Linked DNA regions of Funiculus sociatus GB2-C1. The protein of the gene in region 1 interacts with the protein of each later gene in a pairwise test. Links are inferred from orthologs where the notes say so. Each region holds a gene or a part of one and is shown on either strand. Other genes may lie near its edges.

Region 1 (15,423 bases):
GCACTAACAAATCCACTGGTGGGTTATTCCAGCCCATTTGTCCCAAACTATCCAATCTCAGCTGAGTGTCCCATAGCTGAATGTAAGAATTGCTAAGTGAGCCAGACTTAAATTCTGCATGGGTTGCCAGGTGTACAATCCCAAAAGGGCGTTCACCGCGTTGCGTCTTGAGATTACTTAGAGTAAAAGCTTCGTCTAGGAAAGATTTACCACTCCAGCAAGGGCGATCGCTACTTTCTTTGCCTGTACAGGTGATGAACGACAACTCCGCAGGTACAGCAGGTAAAGCCGGTTTGTTCTGAAATTTCGCCGCCCCCATCGCCAGAACTTCCGTATCTTTGATATTTCGGTAACGGGTATCGGTTAAGCTGAGACTGGGCATCAGACCGACGCTGTAGCGTTCTACGAGAAATTTTTGACCATCGTGGAGAGCAGCTAGGGGTACAGAACGCAGCCCCATATCCGTGATGAATACTAGATTCTGGATGCCTCGTGCTTTTAAATCTGCTTCCAAGGGGGCTATTAGCCACTGATAAAGTTGCTGACCCAGAGGAAGGTATTTCTGACGACTGCTTTGTACGTTGCTTACTTCGGTGCTGAAGGCAAGAGCAGTTTTGAGGACTTGCGATCGCATAGCTGAAGGTATTTTCTTACGAATCGGTTCCCCCTGACCCGTCACCAGAATCAATTCCAGCTGATCTTGGGAATTTTGGATTGTAGAAACGTTGCATCTAACGCCTCTACAATTTTCCTCCTCGGATGCAACGTTTGCAGGCAAAAATACAATATATATCAGCGCTGGTTTTACGCCTGTTGCTGCTTCAATATTACGAACTGTCTTCTGGGCATCTTCCAGATTTTTGATCGAGGTATCCTCAATACCCATGTAATTTTCAAACTGGTTGGTAAAAGCCTTCTCCAAGGCAGAAATACTAGAATTATCTAAAACTGGGCTGAGGTTATCAATGCTGGCGGATAGGGTTGGTAATGGCTGAAGTTGGAAGTCGAGGAACGTTGTTGCCGCCCTTGCATCTGGTGTAAAAGTAAGGATCTTAATATCGCCCTGAGTGTACGCACCGGAAAAAGATTGCTGCGGCTTTATCGTATCATTTCCACTGGTAATGGCCCCTGCTGTGCCGTTGACGCTGGCATCTCCGACGACAAAGGGAGTACCGACGAGTCCGCCAGCGTGTCGAATCGTGATGTCACCATTCCCTGCACCACCAGCAGTGGAAATGCTGGCTTGTGTACCATTTTGATCTGTGAAGGAGTCAGTCGCCCGGAAAAATCGCCCTGTGGTGATATCAACATCGCCCCCCTTGCCTTGGGTGCCACCTTGGGAGTTAATTGAGACAACCTGGATGTCATTTTCCGGATCGAGGGTGACATCGCCACCGTCTCCCACAGTTGCACTAGAGTTTATCGCGCCAGTCTGAATGCGCGAACGTGCAGAGACAGTAACTTTCCCACCACTACTCAATCCTGAAGATGTTAGATTACCGCTTTGTACGGCGTCTCTGGTGCTGGTGAGGGTAATTTTGCCGCCATCGCCTGAAGACGCACTAGAGTCTAGATTGCCAGTAATCACCTGGTTAAGAGCAGAAATGGTGATATCCCCGCCACGGGTTGTCCCTTTTGAAGTGAGATTTTCGGTTTCTACAGCACCGCGATCGCTGGTAAGCGTAATATTACCGCCAATTCCTGCTGTACTGGAATCAAGGGAGCCTGTAAGAATATCTCCGGTGGCTTGAAAGTCAATTTCTCCGCCATTCGTAGCGCTACTAGAGTTAATAGTGCCTTGCTTAGTGTCAATGGTTGCGCCTGCAAGAGTGATTTTGCCGCCCTCCGTCTGTAGTGTACCGGAAATAGCGATCGCGCCCGGACTCTTCAGCTCAAAATTTCCGCCCCCAGTGGTAACAGAACTCGACAAATTCGCATTACTGGCATTCAGGATAAAATCTCCGCCACTGGTGTTGATACTGTTTGGTAGCAAAATATTGCTTGGTTTAATATCATTTCCTACCACAGTATCTGCTCCCTGAGCGGTAATATTTCCAGTGAAATTTACCACCCCAAAAGTATCAATTGTCAAGGCACCGCCGCCAAGTCCGGCGATAGAACCAAAATTTAATTTGCCAGTGGTAATGTTGTTATTAGCAGAAAGCTTAATTTCGCCACCAGTGCCATTATCAGCATCAGCATCAAAATTTCCGCTGTTGATACTTCCCGTTTGGCTGCTGAGGGTAATATTACCCGCATTGCCAGAAACAACAGAGTAAGAAGATAGTTTATCTGTAGTAATGTCGCCAAAGGCTGAAAGCGCGATCGCTCCCCCATTTCCACCAGAAGCAGTTTTCAATTCTCCGGTTGTGTTAATTGCTCCCGCCGTGCTATTGACATTGATATTTCCTCCGGTGCCATTAACAGAGAAAGAGTCAACTTTTGCAGTGGTAATGTTGTTATTAGCAGCGAGTTCAATTTTCCCCCCATTGCCAGAAACGGAACTAGAATTTAACGCGCCTTGAGTATTAATTGCTCCTTGAGTGCTAATGAGATTAATCTCACCTGCATTGCCAGCACCAGTAGCAGCCGAATTTAAGTTTGTTGTAGTAATATCGCTAGTTGCGGAAAGTTGGATTTTTCCCCCATTTCCTAAAACCGAACTTGAATTTAACTCGTCTTGGCTGTTGATTTGTCCTTGATTACTGATAAAAATAATATCGCCTGCATTACCTGAAACAATAGCGGCAGAATTTACAGCACCAGAGGTAATGTCGCCAATGGCAGAAAGTTCAATTTTTCCCCCATCGCCAGTCAGACTGCTGGAATCTAAAGTAACTGCGTTAGTGTCAATTGTGTTCCCAGCAAGAGTAATATTACCGCCATCAGTATCTAAATTTTTTAAAATATTCAGTTCTTCCGAACTCTTGATAAAAATCTCGCCGCCAGAGGTAGCTAAAGTCTCTGTAGATAAATTTAAGTTAACTTCTTTAGGCGCAGCAATATCGCCAATAGAGATATCTGCACCATTGTTATTTAGATCACCGTTAATGTTAACGATACCAGCAGTGTTGATATTCAAAGGGTTATCTACACTACTAGACAAATTGGAACCGAAGGTAATAGCGTCTGTAGTGATGTCACCTGTGTTGGAAAAAAGTGCGATCGCGCCTGCATTTCCCCCAGTACCAGTAGCCTTAACATAAGCTTGTACAAGATTGGTGGTTATATTACCATTAGTAGCATTCAGCGTAATATTACCAGCATTCCCCGCATTTCCAGAAGCAGTTTCAGCATTAGTTTGCAAAGCGTTTTTTATATTAATATCGCCATTAGTAGTTGTAAGAATTGCATCACCACCATTCCCAGCATTGCCAGTACCAGCAACGCGAGAAGCACTTTGCAGCAACCCATTTACGGTAATACCATTAGCAGCATTGAGAATGACAGCAGCACCATTACCAGCATTGCCCGAACCAGAAGAAATACTAGAGTAGGATCTAAGATTAGTGGTAGTAATGCTACCATTATTTGCTGTTAGTTGAATTTTTCCAGCATTACCAGCGGTTCCCGCATTAACTTCTGCTCTGGAGAACATATCTCCTGTGGTAATATTGCCATTACTGGTTGTAAAAGTAATGTCTCCTGCTGTTCCCCCTCCTTGAGTGCTAGATTCTACAAAGTTAGCATTAATACCGTTAGCAGCAGTGAGAGCGATCGCGCCTGCATTGCCACTAACAGAGTTAGACAATAATTGCAGAGAATCGATACTTCCCTGCGTACTTGTCACCTTAATTTCACCGCCAGTACCAGCTGTAGAAGCTGAGTTTAGTTGAGCAATAGTAATATCATTTTGTGCAGATACATCAATCTTGCCAGCTAACCCTGTGGAAGTGCTGGATACCAGCGAACCACCACTACTCATCAAAATGCTGCCATTGCTACTGTTAACGGTAATATCTCCCCCATTAACAGGTGCATTCGCCAGAATTTGGTTTGTATTTATATCAATATCGCCAGCAGCTTGTAGAGTAATATCACCTCCGTTACCAGTTCCTAAATTACCAGATGCTTGAATAAAACCTCCGAGTTGAATGCCCCCTCCGCTAGTAATGCGAACTTCCCCACCGGTCGCACCGGACAGCGAACGGGAATCAATGGTATTTGTAAGAACGTTGCCAGCCGCTTGAATAGTAACTACACCGCCATTCGCGCTGACCGACGAAGAGGAAGAATTTATAACGCCAGTATTAACAGTACCGTTTGTAGAATTGATGGTAATTTCTCCGCCAGCACCATTGCTACTGCTTGACTGAAGAATAGCTGAACTGGTATCAATAGAGCCGTTGACACTGTTAAGGCGAATAACTCCGCCTCCTATAGCTGAAGAAGTGAAAATATTTTGAGTGACAATTATATCTTTTCCAGCACTCAAATCTATAGAACCACCTGCTGTGCTAATACCTCTGTTGATGCGAATATCTCTACCTGCTTGAAAAGTAATTGACTCACCTAATGTTTGATTGGTAAACACTATCGGTGAAGTAAAAGGTTGCACGATAATATCGCGTTGTGCTTGCAGAAAAATATTGCCAGTCAGAGCAGTTAGGGCCGTATCATCAATTTGGAAATCAGTAACACCACCATCAATAAAAACAATTTGGCTGTCCGCTACTTCGGCATTATTATCAGGGTTTGAGTCATCAGGCTCAATAATAATATCTCTGGGATCGAGGAGTATTGTCCCATCTTTGCCCTTAATTGCAGAGACATTCACCCCACCGTTAAAATCTAGAAACTCTTTACCAGAGACTTCAACAAAGCCACCGTCACCAAAGTTAGCACCGCCACGAGCGCTGATATTGCCATAAAATCTAGTAACGTTATCAGACCATACAATAACGCGCCCACCATTACCATTGTTGTCAGCGTTGGCATTAATCAGCGAGTCGCGACTGACGTAAGTTCCAGAGGCATTCGGTACTGTACCTTTACCCTGATAATCGCCGCCAATTAGCACATTTCCGCCGCCATTAGTTCCAGAGGCGTTGATATTGGCACCAATTAACCCTACCTTGTCGCCCAAAACTTGTATTGTGCCACCAGTTGCACCAGATACATTTATAGTGCCAGATGCGATCGCTATCCCCCCTGCTTCTGGCACTTGAACGCCAGAACCCGTCAGCCGCACTTCTCCATTACTATTAACCGTCAATCCCGTAGCATTCCCTAAACCAGAACCCGTCAGCAGCTGGGGTAAAGATAAAGGATTAGGATTCCCTGCCCCTAACCCCCCGTCCCCAGCCCCCACCTCCAAACTCAGCAGATGTCCAGCTTGAGAGAGGCGCACCATATTTTCACCAGGCACCCCGGCTACGGTGATATTACCTCCCGGTGCCGACAACTGCCCGGTATTAACTACAGTGCCGCCTAATAAAGTTAAACTCTGTCCTGAATTAACACCCAATTGACCTGCATTGACAATTGCTCCCGGCTGTGAAACCGAAAAAGCAAAGGTGCTGGGTGTCCCGACTAAAGCAGCGTAGTTATTCGCCCCAACAGCCTTAAACCAATTGTCACCAAAACCAATACCAGTGGCGGTGATAGCGGTAAAAGATGCAGGCACGTTTAGCTGGGCATTGGCACCAAAAACTATGCCTGCTGGGTTCATCAGGAATAAGTTGGAGTTGCCGCCAGTAACTTGAATAAGACCATTAATAATCGAAGGATTGCCGCCGCTGACACGCCCCAAGATATTTTGAATAGATGGATGAGAGAGAAAATTGGCAATGTGGTTTTGACTCAGACCGAATTGGGTGAAACTGTGGAAGAGGTTCGCCCCATCCTGGGAGAGAGTGCCGCCAGTAATGTCGAAGCGAACCGAAGGTTCTCCTAAAAGGACATCGCCATTGGGTGTACTAACTGTGCCTGTCCCGTCTGTAGCTGGGATAATAGACTGGGCCTGTGCTGATATTGGTAACAGCATTCCTAGTAGCAGGGCGGGTATTGCCCACCGAATGCGATCGCCTTCAGCATTCTTCTCATTCCCTGTCAAAAACTGGAAATGGGACAAGAGAGGCTTTGGCTCCTTTTGTTGAGAATGATGCAAAATGTTAGTATTGCTTTTTGTCTTGGTGTGTGCATTAACCATATAGATCAGATTTTCCCTAAATGATTTTGTATGCTTAAACACGAGGACAAATTTCATTTGTCTTTAATGAATGTTTTCCCTGGAATTACCAGGAATCCGCAGATAGACTGACACTCTGTCTTTAGCAGATTCTTAAGAAAACTTAAGAGTGTTCTCTACCTTCTTATACGTGAGACAATGACTGCCACCCTGAAAGAATTTTTAGAAGCTTGCAACACTCTCTTGACGTTGCGTTTAATCGTGACTAGCAGCGCTGCTGTTTTGGAAGTACGGGGAACAATCCAAAAGCTTTTCTATGCAGATTTGCCTAAAGGCAAGTATGCCAATATGCACGCAGATTTATTCGAGTTTCACCTGAATATGGATGCCATCAAGCGGGTGAAATTTGAAACAGGTGAAGCAAAAAGAGGGAACTTTACTACCTACGCGATTCGCTTTTTAGATGAGAAAGAGGAAACAGCATTGAGTGCGTTTCTACAGTGGGGCAAACCGGGAGAATACGAACCGGGGCAAGTAGAAGCATGGGAGGCACTAAGAGAAAAATACGGAGAAATTTGGGAACCAGCACCACTTGATGCTGTTTAAAAGTTAGCTAATGGCTAATTGTTTGTTGCCATTCGCCATTAGCTAACGATAAATTTAACCTGACAATTAAATCTGCTCTACCGTGATATTACGAGTCTTTTGGAGTTGCTTCCTAGTTCTGGTGTTGCTGCTGTGGGGGGGCGAGGCACAGGCGGGAGTCTTAGCTGAACGTTTGGCACATTCCCACTGGGAAGGTAAGCCACCTGTCGCTGCTGCTGAGGGCGATTTAGTTTATCCTGACTGGATGGTAGGCACCTGGAAGGTCACGAGTACGTTAGTAGATTTAGTGGCACCCTTAGCACCAGAGATTCTAACACCAGGTTTTGAAAGTAATCGTCGCTATCTTAACCAACCTGTAAGTTTCTATGTGCGATTTAAACCAATTATTCACACCAGTGAAGGATTGTCAAGATTTTTTTTAAATCCCAAAAATAGCTTTAAAATTCCTCAAGTGGTTGCAGACCGGGCATTCAATGGGTTGAATATTGGTAGGGCATATTTGGGCGATCGCGCTATTCTATCAGTCAAAGTTGATCCCCATTCTCCCAATCGTCAGATTACCTCGTTGAGAGGCAATCGCCAGCTTGTCTCAATTGTCACTGGTTGCGGCACCGAGAGACCAGCGCCCGATAAATTCATTGCCACAGAACTTCAAGAGCAAATCTTTCGCGGCATACCCAGCCCTTATTTCAACACGGTTGAAACGACAACAGCTTATCATCGGCTTGAGTCATCTATTGAAGCCGATCAGGTGACAGCTGTTTATCTTTCACCTCAAGACGCTGATTATTTTAAAGCTCTTGAGCGACCAGTAGCACTTTACCGCTATCGGCTGGAATTAGAAAAGTCTCCCTGACGGTTGTATAGCGGTTCTAGTTTTTTGGCGGTAGGGACATGGCAATGCCATGCCCCACAAAATAGTGAGAACCCCTAAACTGCCCTAACAAAATAAAAAACCGTGGGAGTTGAGGTTCCACGGTTCTGAAGGAGTCTTATCTTAAAGTCATCATATAGGCACCAATTTCTAGAACAGTGCTGGTAACATTTTTTGAAACCAACTCGAATTGCGTGCAGTTAATTGCTCCCAATCCCTTCCTGGTCAATCTCGATCACATCTGCTCTACATACCGCTTCAACTCCCGCGCCATCCGCTTGATCCCCTGCTGTTCATCTTCCCGAATGAAGGGCAAAAACACCTTCGTCAGCAGCCCTGAGAAATTGTCCCGGTGAACGTATTTAGTCCGCCCAACACCAATCTCTTGCAACTCGAAAATATACTCATTCTGAAAACCGGGAATAGAAGAAACCCAAGCCAAGCACGTCCCAGACTGTACTAAAGTAACCGTAGGCTGAAACTCTGTCTCCTCCTCACCTGGATACCGCCGCAAAGAGAGGAAAACTTCTTGCCCCTGCTTAAATGGCGCATTAGGGTCTAAGTCAAATAAGAAGGTGTTCCATTTATGCCACTGCTGTTTTTGGAATAAAACTTGCCAAACTTTAGCTTTTGGAGCATTGATTTCAATTTCGGCATAGAAACTCGCCATGTCGTAGCAGCTGATCAGGTGGTGTAAGCGGGTACAATTGCAAATTTGTAGCTCCTTTAGGCTAGGAGCGAGTAAATTTTGGATGATTAGGGAATGGTGAAGAGGAAGACTCTTAACCATTCCAAATTCCTGAATCTAAAATCCCACATTCTCAATCCAAACTCTAAAATCTCAAATCTAAAATTCTTAACTCAATGGTAGAACTAACACCCAACTCTAGTTTCAGTTTAACGATTCGCCTCCAGATTCCCAACCGCGCTGGGATGTTAGCAAGTGTAACCGGAGCGATCGCGTCTGTCGGCGGTAACTTAGACCAGATTAGTTTGGTTGAACGCACCCGTCAGACGGTGACTCGCGAAATCACTGTCGATGCTGCCAGTACAGAACACGCTGAAAAGATTGTACAAGCGATTAAGCAGCTGTCAGATATCAAATTGATCGATGTCTACGATCGCACCTTCAATTTACATCGCAGCGGCAAAATTACAATCGAAAGCAAAATTCCCCTCAAAAGTCAAGGGGATTTAGCGATGGCTTATACTCCCGGTGTGGGACGTATTTGTATGGCGATCGCGCGAGACCCGGAACAAGTCCACACCTTAACTATTAAGCAAAACACCGTTGCCATTGTCACCGATGGTAGTGCTGTCCTGGGATTGGGTAACTTGGGTGCCGCCGCCTCCTTACCAGTGATGGAAGGCAAAGCGATGCTGTTTAAAGAATTTGCCGGAATTGATGCCTTTCCTATCTGCCTGAATACCCAAGATACAGATCAAATTGTGGAAACTGTCAAGAACATCGCCCCAGTTTTTGGCGGGATCAACTTAGAAGATATTGCCGCGCCGCGATGTTTCGAGATTGAAGCGCGGCTGCGGCAAGAATTAGATATTCCTGTGTTTCACGACGATCAACACGGGACAGCAATTGTCAGTCTGGCGGCTTTGATCAACGCCCTGAAATTGGTAAAAAAATCCTTTGAGGATGTGCGTATTGTAATTAATGGTGCGGGTGCTGCTGGGGTAGCGATCGCACGTCTTTTACAAAAAGCTGGTGCCAAGTCAATCTGGATGTGCGACTCCAAAGGCATTATCTCCACCAACCGCCCTGACTTGACACCAGAAAAGCGAGAATTTGCCATAGAATCTAGCGGTAACTTGGCAGATGCCATGAAACAAGCAGATATCTTCTTAGGTGTCAGCGCTCCCGGTGTTGTGTCGCCGGAAATGGTACGCTCAATGGCAAAAGATCCGATTGTCATGGCGATGGCTAATCCCATCCCGGAAATTCAGCCGGAATTAATCGCCGACGATGTGGCTGTCATGGCAACGGGACGCAGCGACTACCCGAATCAAATCAACAACGTTTTAGCCTTTCCAGGTGTCTTCCGGGGTGCTTTAGATTGTCGCGCCTCTACGATTACCACCACTATGTATTTAGAAGCCGCCAATGCGATCGCTTCCCTAGTCAAACCCTCCGACCTAGACCGGGAACACATCATCCCTTCCGTGTTTGACAAGCGGGTAGCCAGTGCCGTTGCTGGTGCTGTGCAAGCCGCCGCCCGATCTGAAGGGATCGCCCGCCGATAAGGGAAAAGGGGAGCAGGAGAGTCAGCAGATAACTCCTCTCCTCAGCATTCTTCAGTCCTCAGCCCTTTGTGGTTCAATCCACAGATAGACCTTCTGCAATGCAGAGATTGGAACAATAAGAGGAAATAGTGCTTTTTCGCCAAAAAAATAATGACCTTTAGTTTCTTTGACATTTTCTGGGTTATTTTAGCTGTATCCTCCTTCCTACCTGTATTGCAAAAACGCCAAGTTGCATCTCGACGAGTTCAATCCTTAAGAGAATTTGAGCGATCGCGTCGCAGCCGCGTGATTTTGCTAATTCACCGTCAAGAATCTATTAGTTTCTTAGGAATTCCTATATCTAGCTACATCAGCATCGAAGATTCAGAACAGGTACTGCGGGCAATTCGCCTCACCCCTCCCGAAGTTCCCATCGACCTAATTTTGCATACCCCAGGCGGCTTAGTGCTGGCAACAGAACAGATTGCCAGAGCGTTAATTCGTCACCCAGCGAAAGTCACCGTCTTTGTACCCCACTACGCTATGAGCGGCGGCACCATGTTAGCCTTAGCATCCGATGAAATCATCATGGATGCCAACGCCGTCTTAGGGCCAGTCGATCCCCAACTGGGAAATATGGCAGCTGCCAGTATTCTCAAGGTCATTGAACAGAAGCCGATTAGCGAAGTTGACGACCAAACGATCATCATGGCAGACCTATCACGCAAAGCCATCGATCAGGTGCAACGGTTTGTCCGCACCCTCCTCAAAGACGCTATTCCTCAACCAAAGATTGCTCCTGAAAACATCGAAAAAATTGTGGAAGCCCTCACCACTGGCCGCGTCACCCATGACTATCCCATTACAGTAGAGGAAGCCACGGAACTCGGTCTGCCAATTACGGTGGGGCTGCCAATGTCAATCTATAACTTAATGGAGTTGTACCCACAGCCGCAGGGCGGCCGTCCAAGCGTACAGTATATTCCCATGCCCTACGAAGGTGCGCCTGCTTTACCTGTCCCTAAAGGAAGACCACTGCCTGAAGATCCTCGGTCATAAAGATTTATCTTGCTGATGGCGAGGGACTGGGGCTAGGACTTGGCGCTGGCGAAGGAGTAGCCCCTGGTGTCGGTGAGGGACTAGGACTTGGAGCTGGTGAAGGAGTGGTATCCCTTGGTATTGGCGTAGCTCTTGGCAGGGGTGTTGGGGTTGCCGTTGGTGATGGCGTTGGTGATGGCGTTGGTGATGGCGTTGGTGATGGCGTAGCTCTTGGGGTTGGCGTTGGTGATGGTGATGGCGTAGCTGTTGGTGATGGCGTAGCTGTTGGCGTTGGTGCTTGGTCAACAGTTCCTAAGATTCTTTTTGCTTCCAAGTCGAGTCTCTGACGGACTGGTAACGTAGCGATGCCAGTTACAGGCAAATTAAACTGTCTCTGAAATTGCCTGATAGCTTCTTCGGTTCGCGGGCCATAAAACTGCGTCCGGGGCAAAAGGGGATTTGGCTTAACAACTAGGTTCAAGTTTGCCTGGAGAATTCTGACTAAATCAGCAGCCAAATTCTGCGTTCTCTCACCAGCTAGGCCATCAACTGGTGTAATTTTGTATCCCTGCTGAAATTCGCGGATAGCCCTGGTACTGGCTTCATCCGTAAGGTTATCTCCCAGAGTGACGTTATACCCGAAGCCGCGCAATACTGAGCGCATTTCAAGTGGCGTATAGTCGCGGCTTCTGTCGGCTAAAGCGAATTCGTAACTAACTAAGCTGGCTGTTATGCCGAGGGCAACGGCAGCCAAAGGCATTCCAAATCTACCCCACATACTTCAAACTCCTCACTCACTGAATTAAACGCGATCGCGAATTAAATAGTTACAGTTTAAGCCCAATTGGGAATCCTGACGCTAACCTTTGGTGAGTTGACAAATTTTTGGGTATTATTTGGTCTAAATTCTAGGAATGGTAATTGCGATCGCAATTAGCTCCCCGCTGTCGCGCCTATCCAATTTTCCGGGTCTATTTCGCTCCTCTTCAGCCTAAATCGTCAATCATGGATGAAGGATAAAGTGTGATAAGTCTATCAGTCGCAAGCGTCGCAACCCCACCTTCAACCTCCTTTATCCTTCATCCCTACCATGACCCCTCAAAAAATAGCAAATAGGCCCAAATCCCGCCGTCATCTGTGGTATGAACGTGTGATGGCACTTTTAGCCCTGGCTAACTTGGGCTTGGTCGCGTTTGATTTGAGCTATGTCCCCTTACGCGATTTCTACCTGCGCGAGTTCCGCAGCCTCACCCAAGTCTATGACCCAATCAAAGCTATTGAACCCCATCGAGAAACGCAGCGGTATCTGGAAACGGTAGAAAATCTCAAAGTGGAACTGCAAAAACCTACAGGGTTGCAGTCGCCAAGGGTCGAAACCTTGTTACAGGAACTACGCGATCGCAGCGTGGAAATGATTGAGACTAATCCATTTCAAGAAGCAAACAAAACAGGAACTCTCGAAAAAATCAAAAATCGGATGCGGCGGCGAATTGGCAACGACTCCGCCAAACAATCTTTCATAACTTTCTGGAGTTTACCCTACTTATCACAGGACTGGGAAAAAGAAATTGCGTTTTATAACCAAGAAATCCAGCCCTTAGTAGCAACCAATTATTTTCGTCAGATAGGAGAAACAGGTTATTTTGTTGACTATTTTTGGCTGATTGATATTTGGTTTATCATCCCGTTTGCCATTGAATTTTTGGCTCGTACCTACTACATTCACCGCACTCGCATCGGTTTAACTTGGATAGAAGCAATGCTGTGGCGGTGGTATGACATTTTTATGCTATTACCTTTTTGGCGGTTACTGCGTGTCATTACAGTTGCACTTCGCCTACACCAAGCCAAATTGTTAAACCTGGAACCAGTAAGGCTGCAAGTTAACCGAGGACTGGCGGCAAACTTTGCAGAAGAACTAGCAGAAGTTATCGTTATCCGGGTAATTAACCAGGTGCAAAGTTCCATTCGCCGGGGAGAACTTAGACGGTTGATTGCCAACAAAGAAGCTCGTCCATACATTGACATCAATAATGTTAATGAAGTGGAAGCGATCGCTACTTTATTAATGAAAATAACCGTTTATCAAGTCCTCCCAAAAATCCAGCCGGATTTGGAAGCAATTTTAAAACACAATATAGACAAAATTCTCCAGTCTTCCCCAGCTTATAGAGGACTCCAGCAGGTGCCAGGATTGGGTACGCTCCCCGCGCAAATAACTGAGAACCTGGTTAGAGAAATCTCCCAAGCAGCCTACCAAACCCTCACTTCCTCCCTGGAAGACGACCCGGTTGGCTCAGAACTCTCCAAACAGTTGATGGAACACTTCACCCAAGCCTTGGGATCGGAAGTGCAAAGACAGCAGACAATACAGAAGATTCAATCTTTACTTATCGATATGTTAGAAGAAATCAAACTCAACTACGTTCAGAACTTGTCCGAGGGAGATTTGGAACAAGTATTAGAAGAAAAAAGAGCTATCAGTCAAATTGTCAAGCGTTGATTAGGGAGTAGGGATTCGGGGGTTCACAGGCGAGACACCTGTGCGGCGGACTAGGGAAGAAGGGAACAGAAGAATTTTTTTTGTTGCCTTTTACATGATTGCCCTTTTCCTGACTCGCCACCAGAGTACAGCTTGCGTTAAAATCAACGTAGGGACGAATCCAACCGGATTCGTTGCAAGACTTCTTGGAATATAGTGTTCGCAGGAAGTGGGGCGGCACCCACTTTTTTTTGTTGGAGTTTTACAACCCTAATAGGGATTGGAACCTCCGCCCCGCATAAATTCTACAATGTACGGATAGGTCTAATGACTCATCCTCTGATTCCACAAATTATTGATTTAGCGACACCAGTAGCAGAAGACTTGGGCTTGGAGGTAGTAGGGGCGGTTTTTCACACCAACCAACGCCCGCCAGTGCTGCGAGTGGACATCCGGAACTGCGACACCGACACGGGACTAGATGACTGCGAACGGATGAGTAAGTCTTTGGAAGCTGCTTTAGATGCAGCCAATATCATCCCTGATGCGTATGTATTGGAGATTTCCAGCCCTGGGATTTCGCGCCAGCTGACCACGGATCGAGAGTTTATATCCTTCAAGGGATTTCCCGCGATCATCAAAACCTCCGAACCTTATGAAGGGCAGAAAGAATGGAGGGGACAACTAATTGGTCGCGATGAGAGCAGTATTTACCTCAACCAAAAGGGTCGGGCGATCGCTATTCCCCGCCAGCTGGTGAGCCGCGTACAGCTGGATGAAAAACGCTAATTGAAGGATTGCTAACTGCTAATAGCTAATGGCTAATTGTTCGCAAGCTAGGAACCATTAGCTATTAGCTATTAGCCAATGACAAATATTACTTTTGGAGGTTTTTTTTATGTCAATGGTTAGTCTGCGTGGACTTAAAGAGCTAATCGACAAAATTAGTACAGAGCGCAATTTACCCAAAAGTGCCGTGCAATCAGCCCTCAGAGAAGCCCTTCTTAAGGGCTACGAGCGCTATCGTCGCACCCAGAACCTCGACAAGCGGCACTTTGATGAAGAGTATTTTGAAAACTTTGAAGTCGAACTCGACACAGAAGAGGAAGGCTTCCGCGTCTTGGCTACCAAGACCATTGTGGAAGAAGTGACAAACTCGGATCATGAAATTGCCCTAGAACAAGTTCAGGAAGTAGCTCCAGAGGCGGCTCTAGGTGACACCGTGGTTCTGGACGTCACACCAGAACAAACCGAATTTGGTCGCATGGCGGCAATTCAAACCAAACAAGTGTTATCGCAAAAACTGCGAGATCAGCAGCGCAAACTCGTTGCTGAAGAGTTCCAAGAACTGGAAGGAACCGTCTTACAGGCGCGAGTGCTGAGATTTGAGCGGCAATCTGTAATTATGGCGGTCAATAGTGGGTTTGGTCAGTCAGAAGTGGAAGCCGACTTACCGAAGCGGGAACAGCTGCCCAACGACAATTACCGCGCCAATGCTACCTTCAAAGTATTTCTAAAAAAGGTACGGGAAGGCCCAGCGCGTGGCCCTCAGTTACTGGTTTCTAGAGCCGCCGCAGGGTTAGTAGTTTATCTATTTGCCAACGAAGTACCAGAAATTGAGGATGAAGTGGTGCGGATTGTGGCAGTAGCGAGAGAAGCCAATCCTCCCTCTCGTCATGTAGGCCCCCGCACCAAAATCGCCGTTGATACTTTGGAGCGCGATGTAGACCCCGTGGGAGCCTGTATTGGCGCTAGAGGATCGCGGATTCAAGTGGTAGTAAATGAATTGCGGGGCGAAAAAATAGATGTGATCCGCTGGTCGCCTGACCCATCTACCTACATTTCTAATGCTCTTTCGCCCGCACGAGTCGATGAGGTGCGCCTTGTAAACCCAGATGCTCGTCAGGCTCATGTTTTGGTGGCGGAGGATCAACTAAGTTTGGCGATAGGTAAAGAAGGTCAGAATGTCCGTCTAGCAGCGCGATTAACAGGTTGGAAAATCGATATTAAAGACATTGCCAAGTACGACTACGAAGCCGAAGCCCGGAATATAGCGGC
Region 2 (15,375 bases), on another replicon or contig:
GCAATCGGGGAAGAGTTTACAAGGGATGTCTGTCACTGTAATCAGTGATTCTGGGTTAACACACCTTTATTCTCTCTACGTAGGGGCGGGTTTAGAATCTATCCCCTGTCACATTGAATCAGAAGGTAAAACCAAATCGACCGAAAGAGAGTTTCTGGCTTACACCGTTATTTCTTTGAGCAAAAGTGAGAGGCGCCTAGAAAGGATCAACGAGGAAGGAAGAAGGAAGAAAAAGGAATTAAATCCGCCTTCTGCTTTCCGATTCTCTGTTGTGCCTAAACTTGCTACGAATTTTTGAGGAAATTGAATGCCGAAGCAAATTATTATCGCGGAGCAGCATCGGATTGCTGCCGTCTTTTGGGAAGATCAAATTCAAGAACTTGTCGTTGCTACTGGCAGCCACCAAGTCGGAGACATCTATCTGGGCATTGTTGAAAATGTCTTACCTGGGATAGATGCCGCATTTGTAAACATTGGGGATGCCGAACGCAACGGCTTTATCCATGTTACTGACTTAGGCCCCCTGCGGCTAAAACGTTCCGCTGGTGCGATTACAGAACTACTGGCACCCCAACAGAAAGTTCTGGTTCAAGTAATGAAAGAGCCGACCGGCAACAAAGGCCCCAGGCTCACAGGCAATATCAGCTTACCTGGACGCTATGTAGTATTGATGCCCTTCGGACGGGGTGTGAGTCTGTCGCGGCAAATCAAGAGCGAAAACGAGCGCAACCGCCTTAGAGCCTTAGCCGTTCTCATTAAACCTGCTGGCATGGGGCTAATAGTGCGGACAGAAGCCGAGGGACGCTCGGAAGAAGCCATCATAGAAGATTTGGAGACACTGCAAAAACAGTGGGAAGCGATTCAACAAGAAGTAAACTCCACTAGAGCGCCAGCGCTGCTAAATCGAGACGATGATTTTATTCAGCGCGTCTTGCGGGATATGTACAGTGCGGAAGTAAATCGAATTGTCGTAGATTCCCACACCGGAGTTAAGCGAGTCAAGCAATACTTAGTCAGTTGGAGCGGAGGAAAGTCGCCGGAAGGAGTATTAATCGACCATCACCGCGAGCGCCTTTCTATCTTAGAATACTTCCGCATCAATGCAGCCATTCGAGAAGCCCTCAAACCTAGAGTGGATTTACCTTCAGGAGGCTACATCATTATCCAGCTGACGGAAGCTTTAACGGTGATTGATGTCAACTCAGGTTCCTTCACCCGTTCTGCCACTGCAAGAGAAACTGTGCTGTGGACAAACAGTGAAGCAGCGACAGAAATAGCCCGTCAACTGCGGTTGCGAAATATCGCTGGTGTCATCATTGTTGACTTTATTGACATGGATGCACGGCGAGATCAGCTGCAAGTGCTGGAACACTTCAACAAAGCACTGAAGGCAGACAAAGCTAGACCACAAATTGCTCAACTTTCCGAACTCGGCTTAGTAGAATTAACTCGCAAGCGGCAAGGGCAAAATATTTACGAGTTGTTTAGTCAGCCCTGCCCTAGTTGTGGCGGTTTGGGGCATATGGTTCGCCTACCGGGTGAGTCTGCTAACAAAAATGGAGGAGAAATTGCCGAACCTCCCTCGCCGACACCTGTTAGGGAAGCACGGACGTTACCCTACCGAAATGAAGTCGGAATTAGGGAAATACCTTTGCCAGCCGTTGAAAGTCGCAGCGAAGCTTTAGATTTAGGCGCTGACGATGATGATGAGTCAATGGATTTGATGAATCATCCCAGTTATCAGGAGCGGGGGGTAAATAATAATCGCCGTCGTCGCCGCCGTCGTGTAGGTGAACCTCCATTAAAGGAGGAATTAACCCCAAAAACTCCTATTCGGATTTCGACTCCTCCGACTATAGTGAATCATTTCCGGGCAACTCCGGTGGCAGAACCGGAACCAATCCGCGAAAGCGAGACATATATAGGTGGGGGAAGTACGCCTCTACCCGTTGTGGAAGAAGTCCGTCGCTCGCCGAAACCTGAGCGTCCCAAGCCTTCCAGACAGGAAATTGAACCGCCGGAGATTGTTTCAATTGAAATGACCCCAGAGCAACAGGACGTTTATGCTTTGATGGGAATTTCTCCGTTGGTGCTGTTAGAGCGGGAAGTGAAAAATCCGAAATCGGCGATAGTGTCGATTACTTTGCCTGGAGAGTCACAGTCTACGGAAGCGATCGCTTCCTCAATCCAGGCGGCGAAAGATGAAAGAGATACACAGACTTCTGCCTTTGAGTCTGACGAAGACGATAATACATCTTATCTACCCTCCGCATTTGAGGTAGATGAAATGGAATATCAGACAGCAGACGAGGAGCAACGACAGATAGAGGAAGTGACACCTGTCGTAGACGAAGCCCCAGAAGAGCCAGACGCGATCGCATCTGACTCTGCATCCCCCAGTGAAGAATCAGAATCAGACAGTGGCGAGTCTCCAGTTCGGCGGCGGAGGCGGCGGCGGTCTTCTGCAACAGAGGCTTGAGAAAGGGTGAAGTTAGTGGTTAGCCATTAGTCGGTTGGCGGGAAGAAGGTTGGAAGGTTGGAAAGTTGTTAGAAAAAGACTTCGTTTCAACTTGACAACTTTTAAGATGGCAACTGACTAATGGCTAATAACCAGTGACTAATTACTAAGGAGCTTCCGTATCGTGTCGGTGCAGCAAGTGGTAGAAAAAGGCGCAGTCGTTAAGACTTCCCGCAAACCAAATTTTAACCTCTCGGATTTGCCAGAGTTACTCGGTGGCTGGGAACTGGTTGCTGGTGTGGATGAAGTTGGGCGCGGAGCTTTGTTTGGCCCAGTGGTGGCGGCAGCTGTAATATTACCAAAGTCTGCTTTTGCTGAACTTTCAGCCGCTGGGGTAAGAGACAGCAAGCAGTTGTCTAGTTATCGTCGGGGTAAACTGGCGGCACAAATTCAAGCGATCGCTCTAGACTGGAAAATTGGTTATGCTTCCAACCAGGAAATTGACCAAATTAATATTTTCCACGCATCCTTGTTAGCGATGAAGCGGGCTGTAATCAAGCTGAATATACAACCAGAGCTTTGTCTGGTTGATGGCAAGTGGCAGCTTCCAGACTTGCCAATCCCACAACAGAATCTAGTCAAGGGTGATGAAAAATCATTGGTAATTGCCGCCGCCAGCATTGTTGCTAAAGTGTGGCGCGACGACCTGATAATCCGTCTGGCAGCGAAGTACCCCGCCTACAACTTAACAGCGAACAAAGGTTACGGCACCGCTCACCATATACTTGCTTTACAACAACACGGCCCCTCGCGCTTCCATCGGAGGTCTTTCAGTCCTTGCCGAGTTGATATTAAATTGTAGATTTTGAGTTTATATCCTCTCTGGAGGCTGAGCCTCCCCCTCTTCTCTTAGTTCCCAGTCTCAGCCTAGGAACTAAAATAAGGAGGTTCAGCCTCAATTTATTAAGCCGAAGGGCTGTCTGCGGGCAGTACCGGAACTTGAGGCGGGGGTGTCTGCTGATTCCAAGTGTTAGCCCAGCGGCGATAGTCTGATAGCAGTTGATACATCAATCGTTGTTTAATAGTCAACAGCACGCTCTTGAGCAAACCATTCCCGGTAGCTTCTATAAAAGCTTTAGGCGTGAACCAAAAAGCCTGCGGTAACTCAACTTTGACCTCTAAATCCGCTCTACCTTTGAGATGAGTTGTACCGTTTACTTGACAGGGAGAAAGCTTACCAACCAAGTTAAGCGCAAAGCGCTGGTTGATATACTCAATGCCGCGAATCTCACAACGTGTAGACCTTAAGTGAACCGTCCCATCTGCATCTGCCCACACCTTCATATCTACAATTGGTTGAAGTGAAAGGGCCATAAAGCTCAACGGGCGCATTTTCAGGCGGAAAATCTCCTCGCTGAGTTGTTCGATTCGAGTGGGGTCAACTAGAGCTTGTACTAGACGTTGAGGTTGGCGCAGATAATGCTGAATTGGAACAGGTTGTTCCGGAACAGCAATTTCAACAGATTGGGAGGCAACAAATTGAGTTTGCATGAGGGGATGGTAACAGAATGTAATTCTGTACGCAGGATAAGTTAATTTTACGTTACGGTTCTTAAAAAAGTTGCAGGGGATTTCGATTGTTCCGCTGCTACAGCTTTTGAAAGGAAACTGTGCATTAATTGAATCGCTCTGTCATGATAAAAATTTATGTAGTTGATTTCCCTCCTTCTCAGGCATCACAAGTAGAGACTATTATTGGGTTTAACCTAGATCCAGCAGCCTATCCCCAGCGACGGACTTAGTAGTTGACACCTGGTAACTGATAAAGGTTAAAACGTTGTCAGAATAACTCTTGCGGAAAACTGAGGGCTAGCTTTAATGGTCGTATCGGTTGCACATTTGGGGCCACCAGGCACTTACGCAGAAGCAGCTGCCTTGGCTTATGTAAATTGGCTTAACCAAAGGGGACAGCAAGGGCTGTTATGTCCTTGTCCCAGCATTGCTCAGACGCTGCGAGCAGCGGCACAGGGACAGGCTGATGTGGCAGTCGTGCCTGTAGAAAATTCTGTAGAGGGCAGCGTGACAACAACGCTGGATACGCTCTGGCAATTGGATAAGCTGCAAATTCAACAGGCTCATGTGTTGCCAATTTCTCATGCCCTGTTGTCGCGAGCGGAAACTCTGGAGGAAATAAAGACAGTTTATTCCCACCCCCAGGCTCTAGCTCAGTGTCAGGGGTGGCTGGAGCGGTTTCTGCCCTCTGTGCAGCTAGTGCCGATGAATGCGACTACAGAGGCGCTAAAGTATTTGGGCGAGGATAAAACTGCGGCAGCGATCGCATCCTCTAGAGCTGCCCAACTCTACCACCTACCAATTCTCATCTGTCCTATTAATGATTATCCCGATAATTATACCAGGTTCTGGGTACTGAGTTTACAACCTTCCGGCGGCGGCAGTCATACCAGTTTAGCTTTTAGCGTTCCCGCTAATGTACCGGGGGCGCTGGTTAAGCCGCTTGAAGTGTTTGCCAGTCGAGGGATTAACTTGAGCCGAATTGAATCTCGTCCGACAAAGCGAAGTCTTGGTGACTATCTTTTTTTTACTGACCTAGAAGCTGATGCCAGAGAAGCTTCTGTTCAATCTGCCTTAAAAGAATTAACAGCTTACACCGAAACGCTGAAGATTTTTGGTAGCTATTCTATTGTGTCAATAGGGAAACTCTAGTTATGAAATTGTAGTCTCTAAAACTCAAAGCAGACGCGACCTACAAGCGTCTTTACAAATCTACAACTATGTTTCCATCTGCTCAAGGCATTCCCGGATTGCCCGATTTAACGCATCCGGCTGAGCTAATGAAATTTGGGGGACAGCTGCTTGGGATGTTCCCCACATTAATATTCATTGTCGGCGGTTTGGGAATTGCGATCGCTCTGTTGAGTTTTTCCCTACGTCGAGTTCAGCCAGAACAATCTATTTTCATTGGCGAATGGGTACTGCTATACTCCCAATTACTTAGAGGATTGCAGCATCTAGCCCTAGTCTTAGTTTTGCTGGTGGGAGGATTTTTTCTTACCTCAACTTTAGGCAATCGTTACCACAACTGGGAACAGGCAAAGGTGACTCAAGTGGCTCAAACTGTTGCTGGGGATAGGCTAGAGCAAGCAGCGCCCCAAGTGCGCTACACGATCCAAGAGCCGTATGCTTACGACACTCAAGTTGATGGAAAAATCGTCCGGGTAAAGGATACGCGAGAGGTTAGTCGCTTCCTGACGCTAGCTGGCTCGCAAATTCAGGTAGAGCTTGACCAAAGCAAAGACGTTCAAGATCGGCGGGCGATTTACCGAGTAGACTACACGGCTGAATATAAAGTAGTCAACCAGCTCAGCGATATTGAGAATTTTTTCTTTGAAATACCGCCGCCTAACGGTTACTCGCTGCTACAAGGCTTTAAGGTAGAGCGGGATGGCACTAGGCTTCAACAGAGAAACCTTGGTGACTATGGTTTTCCTTTCAACTTGAAACCTGGACAGGAAACTACTTTCAAAGTCGCCTACAAGGCTCAAGGAGGGCCGCGTTGGGTTTATAGTGCTAATGGTCAGTTGCTCTCCAACTTTCGCTTGACAGCTCTCTCTACCTTCCCTGACGCTGATTTTGCCAGTGGGATTCTCCCGACTGAAAGCAAACGCGAAGGACAAGGCACTCGTTTCACCTGGGTATTTGATGACAATGTTTCTGTACAAAATCCCTTTGGTGTCTTTACCTCGACAGGCCCAATTCGGAATACGGGAATTTTGCCACGGCTGCTGTTGTTAGCACCAGCGTTATTTCTGTGGTGGATATTATTGCTGTATTTGTCGCTACCAATGACTCTAAAAAATGTAGCGATCGCAGGCGGCGTTTTCTTTGCTTGCTTACTAACTTTGACTTATCTCAGCCGCTTAATAAGTGCGCCCTTGGCGTGGACGTTAATTTCTCTAACTCTGTTAGCTTTATCCTGGGGCTTAGGTGCAAACAACCGTCGAGCTTCCTTAGCTGCGCTGATTTGCACAATTTCCGGTGCAGTCCTGCCCGTTTTTGGTTTATTAGTGCCTTACAGCGGCCTAACGCTTAGCTTAGCAGGATTACTTTCCGCCGTATGGCTGGCTGTCCGTCACTGGTACGGCTGGTTTAGTTGGCAAAAAGAAGCTCGGATTTAGACAGAATTGCTAATTGCGATTTGGTTTATTGCCATTAGCAATTAGCAATTCACTGATACTATTTCAGCGCATCTTTGAGTACAGTACGAGCCGCCAGGTGATTGCGAGTAGAGGTGAGAATTTCCGCTTCGCGTTCCAGACGTGCTGCTGTATCTTGCATTTCCAGAAGGGATTGCTGTTCAGCTGCTACATTGTAAAGATTACTGGCAACCCAAAAAGACAATTCTCTAGGGAGAGTTGGCAGGTCTTCTGGAAGTTCCATATCTTGCTCAGTCAACTTGGCTGAGAGATGCACAACATCTCTGAGCAACTGTTCGACCTCTGTAGCCAAACTTCGCAAATCTTTCTCTGGCGGATTGTCTTCAATCCATTCCACCAAACCAACTCGATAGGGCTTTTCGCGGACGTACTCCAGAACTCGAAACCGCTGCTGACCCAAGGTTAATATTTTCATACGGTCGTCTGGAAGACGCTGCAAGTGAATAATTTCAGCGCAGCATCCTACAGTTGCGGGTTTACCTTGAACTGGGTTCCACATCAAGACCCCAAAGCGGCGATCGCTATCCAGAATCGTATTCATCATAATTCTGTAGCGAAACTCAAAAATATGTAGTGGCAAGGGTCGCCCTGGAAATAGCACCACTTCGGGCAGTGGAAAAAGGGGAAGTTCTCGAACTGCGATTGAGGAAGAGGATGCCATTGTCCCTATAGTTCACGGTAAGTGTGATTCTTTACTTACTTTAACCGATTTCTCCCCAGAATCCCAACTACGAAGCCCTTTAGAGGTTACTCTAAAGGGCCAATAGATAGTCATTAGTCTAATTTTAGGGAATAATTGCAACTCGTCCCTAACAACTGACAAACTGTTAAACAGGACTTACGCAGTTAATTAGTGAATGCCTGATTCTGTTGTAGGGGCATGGTATTGCCATGCCCCTACAGCATGTTGACGTGCGTAAACCCTATTAAAGTTTGACTTCAATATCCACGCCTGCGGGCAAATCCAGTTTCATCAAAGCGTCAATTGTCTTCGAGGTAGGCTGGTAAATGTCAATAATGCGGCGGTGGGTGCGGGTTTCAAAGTGTTCCCGCGAGTCCTTATCAACGTGAGGCGATCTCAAGAGACAGTAAATTTTCTTCCGCGTCGGTAAGGGAATAGGACCGATTGCTGTAGCTTGTGTCCGGTTTGCCGTATCGACAATCTTCTCGCAAGATGTGTCCAGCAAACGCCGATCGAAAGCCTTAAGGCGAATGCGAATTTTTTGCTGTTGGATAGTTGCCATTTTCAGTTTTCCAGGTTCAAAGTAGTTGGTAAAAGCTAGAGCCTTCGAGATTGTATCTTATGAATGAAACCTAATTTCCCAGCCAGAAAATTAGAAAGTTTGATTTAAGCGACACAGATAAGGAGCAGAAAGGCAATTGCTTTTCTGCTCCTTATTTGTTTGTCAGAATCCTACTTCAGGATTTTAGAAACGACACCTGCACCGATGGTGCGGCCACCTTCACGGATAGCGAAGCGCATTCCCTGCTCAATAGCGATCGCGTTGATTAACTCAACGGTCATTTTGATGCGATCTCCCGGCATTACCATCTCGGCATCAGTACCATCATCTGCTGTAAAGGCTTTGATGGTTCCAGTTACGTCGGTTGTCCGCACGTAGAACTGAGGACGATAGCCTGCGAAAAACGGTGTTTTCCGACCGCCTTCTTTTTCCTGAAGGATATAGACTTCTGACTCAAATAGAGTGTGAGGAGTGATTGTACCAGGCTTAGCCAGCACCATACCCCGCTCAATGTCTTCCTTCTTGAGACCCCGAAGCAGTACGCCGACGTTATCGCCTGCCATACCTTCATCCAAGGTCTTCTGGAACATTTCTATCCCAGTCACGGTTGTGCTGCGAGTGTCGCGAATTCCCACCAGTGCAACGGTTTCGCCAACTTTTACTTTACCCCGCTCAATACGACCAGTAGCAACGGTACCACGACCTGAGATCGAGAATACGTCTTCTACAGCCATTAGGAAGGGCTTGTCAATATCCCGCTCTGGTGTTGGAATGTAGGAATCTACCTCATCCATCAACTGGTAGATTTTATCCACCCACTCATTCGTTCCCCGTGTGGTCTTGGGATTAGCAGTCATGGTTTCCAACGCTTGTAGCGCCGATCCTGACACGATGGGAATATTGTCACCGTCGAATTCGTAAGAACTCAGCAGATCCCGGACTTCTAGTTCCACCAATTCTAACAATTCTTCATCGTCCACCATGTCTTGCTTATTCAAGAAGACAACTAGCTGGGGAACGCCAACTTGCTTAGCGAGGAGGATGTGTTCCCGTGTCTGAGGCATGGGGCCATCTGCCGCTGACACTACCAGGATGGCACCATCCATTTGAGCTGCACCCGTGATCATGTTCTTCACATAGTCCGCGTGACCTGGGCAGTCTACGTGGGCATAGTGGCGAGATTCGGTTTCATACTCAACGTGAGCGGTGTTGATGGTAATCCCGCGAGCCTTTTCCTCCGGCGCTGCATCAATGTCGGCATAACCCTTTGCTTTCGACCGACCCATTGCTGCCAGGGTCATGGTAATAGCAGCAGTTAAGGTTGTTTTGCCGTGGTCAACGTGACCAATTGTGCCGATATTGACGTGGGGTTTAGTCCGTTCAAACTTTGCGCGTGCCATGTGTTACGTGTTCCTTTTTCCTTTTTCCTTTGTCAGTTGGTAGCCCCAGGCAAGGTGCCTGACGTCAGTTGCCAGTTGGCAAGCTACCTATAACTGACAACTGACCGCAGACTAATTATGCGTTCCCTTTGCTCTTGGCGATGATGGTTTCAGCCACGTTGCGAGGAACTTCTTCGTAATGGCTAAACTCCATTGAGAAGATACCCCGACCCTGAGTCATCGACCGGATATCCGTCGCATAGCCAAACATCTCAGCGAGTGGAACTTTCGCTGTCACCTTAGTAACACCTTGTTCCGAGTTCATGCCTTCAATTTGGCCGCGACGAGAGTTGAGGTTTCCCATCACGTCCCCAAGGAAGTTTTCAGGAGCTTCTACCTCAACTTTCATCATAGGCTCCAATAGCACTGGTGAAGCCTTCATCACGGCTTCTTTAATAGCCATTGAGCCAGCGATTTTGAAAGCCATTTCTGAGGAGTCTACATCGTGGTAAGACCCATCCACCATAGTTGCCCGCAGGTCAATCACGGGATATCCAGCCACAATGCCGGATTCGCAAGCTTCTTTCATCCCTTGTTCTGCTGGGCCGATGTACTCTTTAGGTACTATACCCCCAACAATTTTGGAGACAAACTCGAACCCAGTCCCAGGCTCTCCAGGCTCCACCTGAATCACTACGTGACCGTACTGACCTTTACCACCACTCTGACGGATAAATTTACCTTCAGCTTTGACGGGTTTGCGGATGGTTTCGCGGTAAGCGACTTGCGGCGCACCAACGTTGGCTTCTACCTTGAACTCTCGCAGCATTCGATCTACGAGAATTTCTAAGTGCAATTCGCCCATCCCCGCAATTACTGTCTGGTTGGTTTCTGGGTCAATGTTGACTCGGAAAGTTGGATCTTCCTCAGACAAGGATTGCAGAGCTTTGGAGAGCTTTTCCATATCCTGCTTGGTTTTGGGTTCCACTGCTACGGATATCACTGGCTCTGGGATAAACAGGGACTCCAGAATCACTGGTGAGTTTTCGTCGCAGATGGTATCGCCTGTAAAGGTGTCTTTCAGACCCAATGCAGCGCCCAAGTCTCCAGCGCGCATTTCATCTACCTCGATCCGTTCGTCAGCTTTGAGAATGATCAAGCGAGAAATGCGTTCCTTTTTCCCCTTAGTGGAGTTGAGGATGTAACTGCCCTTTTTGATTACGCCGGAATATACCCGAATGAACGTCAAGCGTCCATAGGGATCTGCCATAATCTTGAAAGCCAAAGCTGCCGCAGGCTCGTCATCACTGGCGCGTCTAACGACCTCGGTGCCGTCTGGTAATAGCCCTTGAATTGGGGGAACGTCAATAGGTGCGGGTAGGTAATCTACCACTGCATCTAATAGCAACTGAACGCCCTTGTTTTTAAAGGCACTTCCGCACAAAAGCGGGACAATTGTGCCTGCAATGGTGCCTTTACGCAACGCCGTCCGAATTTCTTGTTCGGTTAGTTCTTCACCTTCGAGGTACTTCTCCGTCAGGACATCATCGGTTTCTGCTACGGATTCGATGAGCTTGGTGCGGTACTCTTCGGCTACTTCCTGAAGATCGGCGGGAATCTCAGTGTCCTCAACTTCTTTTCCCTGGTCGTCTTTGTAGATGTAGGCTCGCATCCGAACCAAGTCTACAATTCCCCGAAAGTCGTTTTCAGCGCCGATGGGAATTTGAATTGGGACGGCGTTTGCCCGGACGCGATCGCGTATCTGGCTATAAACTTTGTAGAAGTTCGCCCCAGTCCGATCCATCTTGTTTACAAAGGCGATCCGAGGAACTTTATATCTATCTGCCTGTCGCCATACAGTTTCAGATTGAGGCTGCACGCCGCCAACCGAGCAGAACACGGCAATCACGCCATCCAATACCCGCATGGAACGTTCTACTTCAATCGTGAAGTCTACGTGTCCTGGGGTGTCAATAATGTTGATCTGGTGATCCCGCCAACTGGTGCTGATAGCGGCAGCAGTGATGGTGATGCCCCGCTCCCGCTCCTGCTCCATCCAGTCAGTGGTAGCCGTTCCCTCGTGTACTTCACCAATTTTATGAACGATACCTGAATAGAACAGAATCCGTTCTGTTGTTGTTGTCTTGCCCGCGTCTATGTGGGCCGCAATTCCGATATTGCGTGTTCTTTCAAGCGGGACGGTACGTGCCACAGTTACCTCCTTTTATCTGTGCCGCATGGGATGCGGGCGTTACTCTCTGTTTATAATTGTATACTTTGTTAAAGGTTTTCACCTTTGATGGATGCGAGTCCGTATTTAGTACCGATAATGTGCAAAAGCTTTATTCGCTTCTGCCATCCGGTGCGTTTCTTCCCGCTTACGAATGGCGTTCCCTGTTTCGTTAGCAGCATCCATTAACTCATTTGCCAGTTTGCCTGCCATTGTGCGGCCTGGACGAGAGCGGGAAAATTGAATTAGCCAGCGCAACGCTAAGGCTGTTCCTCGGTCAGCACGGACTTCCATTGGCACCTGGTATGTAGCACCACCCACACGACGCGCTTTTACTTCCACCAAAGGGGTGACATTGCGAACTGCTTTTTCAAAAGTTTCCAAAGCATCGCTACCTGTTCTTTCCTCGATGGTTTTCAGTGCGTCATAGATAATCCCTAAAGCTATGGATTTCTTGCCGCTTCTCATAATCCGCCGCACCATCATGCTGACCAGGCGGCTGTTATAAACTGGATCGGGGGGAACAGGACGCTTTTTAACTACGGTACGACGAGACATAGTAAGCCTTCAATGAATAAAATGCAGAATTTCTTAAATCCCAATGGACGCGCCTCTTGATGGGATTTTTTGTTTAACAAGCCTCTTTGTGGGTTCAGGAAAGTGTACTGTGGGAATTTCACATTGAGTAAAATTCGCCCATACATAACAGTTACGTCCTGTCCCCAGCGCGTTAATTTCTTTTTGCCTCGTTGCCAACAACGAAGCAATCTTTCCTGGATTCAGATATATTTTACTGGATTCACACCCCCTAGCTTTTGTTGGTATCTCTACCGCATCAGGTGTGACTCTACGCTTCTATAACATCTCTGATGCTTCTCATCGCACAGAATCCAGTTAAAACATACTTTATCCAACTCTACCATTATTGTCTGGGTTTCATCCCAGTTTTAGCACGAGAGAGGGATGTTCCCGCGGCTAAGGAAAGTGCGATCGCACAACTGCGAACAGTTTGGCTTTTCAAACACCATCATGGTAGCTTTTGGCAAAGCTTACTTCTTCGCTCCAGCTTCTTTAGGCCGTTTAGTGCCGTACTTAGAACGACCTTGACGACGATCTTTTACTCCTGCCGTGTCTAGTGTTCCGCGAATAATGTGGTAACGAACTCCGGGCAAGTCCTTAACCCTGCCACCCCGAATCATTACCACGGAGTGTTCTTGCAAGTTGTGACCGATTCCGGGGATATACGCCGTTACTTCAAAGCCTGAAGTCAGACGAACTCTTGCTACTTTCCGGAGAGCTGAGTTAGGTTTCTTTGGTGTCGTTGTGTATACTCTGGTGCAGACACCCCGACGCTGCGGACAGCTCTTGAGAGCTGGCGACTTAGTTTTCTTGCTTGTACTTAGGCGCTCATTACGGATGAGCTGCTGGATTGTGGGCATGAGTTACGGGATTTACAGAGCCTTTAGTTGAACCGAATGCAGACAAATTCTGAGTTTAGCACCATTAATGGCTTTGTGTCAATTTGTGGAGTTTGGTGCTTTATCTGTCGGTTGTGACCGGCTCATTAATTGAGAAAGAGTTACCGCAGCCACAGCTTTCTTTGGCTTTTGGGTTGTGGAAGCGAAACCCCCCACCCATAAGATCCTCTGAGTAATCCAGGGTGAGCTCGTTGATGTAATTTAGGCTTTGCTCGTCCACCACCACTTGAATCCCATCGCAATCATATACGCGATCGCCTGGGGTCACAACGTCTTCAAATCCTAGAGTGTAGGACATTCCGGAACAACCACCACTTTGAACTCCCAAACGGAATTGGAGATTCTTGGAGTTGTGACGCTTAGATTGCAGACGCTTAATCTCGCTAGCTGCTGCCTTACTCAGATGAATCATAAACTAAGTTACTTTTACAGGGGCTACAACCAATGCTAGAGGCGGTTATGGCAATACTCGGCTATTTTTATGGATGAGAGTATTGAAGAGCGGCGACAGAACAAGGTTGTTCAGTGAATTTTGCTTTAAAATGCTTGATTTTCATCATTTTAGTAGATAATGAGTTCCAAGCGCAGCATTAACCTCGCAATCTTCATAAGACAAGCCAGAACTAGAACAATCGCCGCCGTAATTAACGCATCAAGTTGTTGTCATTCCCAAAAATTGATATGAATCCTGAACTTTCGCGCTCCGACGATACGGCAGAAGCTGAAAACATCAAGCTTGAGGTAGAGGTAAACTCAGAAACCTTAGGAGAAAAAAGGCTATCCACAGAAAACTTTAATTCTCAATGGCAGCAGGTCGGGGAAAAGATTGCTGATTTTCTAGATAAGATGCCAAATTATATTGGCAACTTTTTCAAGTCATACAGCCGACCGCTAATTACAGTTGGCCTAATTTTTGCATCTTTGATTACCTTAAAGCTGACGCTGGCTTTGCTGGATGCAATTGATGACTTGCCTTTGCTAGATTCGACTTTGAATCTGATTGGTCTAGGATATACAATTTGGTTCATTAACCGCTATTTACTCCGGGCTTCTAGCCGCCAAGAGCTATCTGAGGAAATTAACAGCTTTAAAGATCAATATTTAGGCAGAGGAAATTTAGACAGCTAACACCCTCTTTGCCACAAATTCGCGTTTTTGATGCAACATTTGAGCTCCCCGAACCCCCGATAAATTGGGGGCTTTGGGGAGATTTGTGTGTAGCATAGTAGGAAAATGGGATTAGAAAAGTGTACCAAAAGCGCGATCGCTCTTGGTAGCAATCTCGGTGACAGCCGCGCTATCCTAACAGCAGCTTTGGAAATTCTGGACGAAACTCCCGGAATTACGGTAATAGCACGGTCTAGCTGGTATCAAACTGCACCTATAGGGCCACCGCAGCCAAATTATTTGAATGGTTGTGCATTGTTGGATGTCAAGCTGACGCCCCAGGAATTGTTAGAGACGCTGCTGAGAATTGAAGCACAATTTGGTCGCATCCGAAAAGAACGCTGGGGGGCAAGAACCCTTGACTTAGATATACTGCTATTTGATGATGTAATTTTGGATACGCCGACACTTGAGATACCTCACCCTCGAATGGGGGAAAGAGCTTTTGTGCTTGTTCCTTTGGCGGAAATTGCGCCAGATTGGATAGAGCCAGTTTCGGGGAAAGCGATCGCGCAACTGGTTCAGGCTGTAGACTGTTCAGGAGTCCGCCGATTGTAATTTACTATGTCGCTGGGTCAAGAACCGCCAACAGTTTTACAACAACGCCTATTCTATAAAGGGCGTAAATTTAACTATGAAGTTACCCGCCTGCGCCTCCCCAATGGTGCTGAGGGTGAGTGGGAATGCGTTCGTCATCCGGGCGGGGCGCTTGCTGTGCCAGTCACGCCAGAGGGTAAACTTATACTATTGCGGCAATATCGCTTTGCAGTTCAGGGGCGGCTTTTGGAGTTTCCGGCGGGAACAATAGAGCCGAATGAAGATCCGGCGGAGACGATTAAGCGGGAGATAGAAGAAGAAACCGGGTATCGCGCTCACAAATGGCAAAACTTGGGTAAGTTTTCCTTAGCGCCTGGTTATTCTGATGAGTTTATTTATGCTTTTTTAGCTCAAGATTTAGAACGCTTAGAAAAGCCTCCCCAGCAAGATGTCGATGAAGATATTGAAACCGTTTTGATGACTCCTGAAGAGTTAGAAAAAGCGATTTTGGCAGGCGAACCCGTAGATGCAAAATCGATTTCTAGTTTCTTTTTAGCTCGTCCGTTTTTGAAGTAAATAAAATGGGGTAAGCATCTTGCTTGCCCCAGAAAATATAATAAAATAGTTATACAAAAGTGGCACATTAT

What was found.
Region 2: the proteins of rimP (region 1) and rpsL interact in binary tests that used the Escherichia coli proteins (3 or more experiments, as listed by UniProt). The link is inferred for Funiculus sociatus GB2-C1 from one-to-one orthologs.

The regions. Positions count from the first base shown.
Region 1 is NZ_JAMPKJ010000066.1:8,592-24,014, forward strand. The notes cover bases 12,609-15,423. They hold rimP (ribosome maturation factor RimP), read left to right. Parts: upstream 12,609-13,692; coding sequence 13,693-14,154; downstream 14,155-15,423. Other genes in these bases: NDI42_RS23350 (hypothetical protein), read left to right, coding at 12,609-13,386; nusA (transcription termination factor NusA), read left to right, coding at 14,264-15,423. In the rest of the region: NDI42_RS23315 (CHAT domain-containing protein), read right to left, coding at 1-5,986; NDI42_RS23320 (ChuX/HutX family heme-like substrate-binding protein), read left to right, coding at 6,329-6,736; NDI42_RS23325 (DUF6816 family protein), read left to right, coding at 6,858-7,592; NDI42_RS23330 (SRPBCC domain-containing protein), read right to left, coding at 7,846-8,400; NDI42_RS23335 (NAD-dependent malic enzyme), read left to right, coding at 8,475-9,866; NDI42_RS23340 (SDH family Clp fold serine proteinase), read left to right, coding at 10,017-10,904; NDI42_RS23345 (peptidoglycan-binding domain-containing protein), read right to left, coding at 10,909-11,661; more of NDI42_RS23350, read left to right, coding at 11,974-12,608.
Region 2 is NZ_JAMPKJ010000087.1:2,920-18,294, reverse strand. Bases 11,291-14,057 are described here. They hold rpsL (30S ribosomal protein S12), read right to left. Parts: upstream 12,986-14,057; coding sequence 12,596-12,985; downstream 11,291-12,595. Other genes in these bases: NDI42_RS25910 (CAAD domain-containing protein), read left to right, coding at 13,706-14,057; NDI42_RS25915 (HesB/IscA family protein), read right to left, coding at 13,086-13,436; rpsG (30S ribosomal protein S7), read right to left, coding at 11,634-12,104; fusA (elongation factor G), read right to left, coding at 11,291-11,528. Outside these bases: NDI42_RS25975 (hypothetical protein), read left to right, coding at 1-298; rne (ribonuclease E), read left to right, coding at 308-2,479; NDI42_RS25965 (ribonuclease HII), read left to right, coding at 2,718-3,320; NDI42_RS25960 (DUF1997 domain-containing protein), read right to left, coding at 3,422-4,009; pheA (prephenate dehydratase), read left to right, coding at 4,337-5,182; NDI42_RS25950 (hypothetical protein), read left to right, coding at 5,251-6,654; NDI42_RS25945 (LON peptidase substrate-binding domain-containing protein), read right to left, coding at 6,713-7,354; rpsJ (30S ribosomal protein S10), read right to left, coding at 7,620-7,937; tuf (elongation factor Tu), read right to left, coding at 8,108-9,337; more of fusA, read right to left, coding at 9,453-11,290; more of NDI42_RS25910, read left to right, coding at 14,058-14,152; folK (2-amino-4-hydroxy-6-hydroxymethyldihydropteridine diphosphokinase), read left to right, coding at 14,258-14,749; NDI42_RS25900 (NUDIX hydrolase), read left to right, coding at 14,756-15,304. UniProt on the Escherichia coli protein: With S4 and S5 plays an important role in translational accuracy. Interacts with and stabilizes bases of the 16S rRNA that are involved in tRNA selection in the A site and with the mRNA backbone.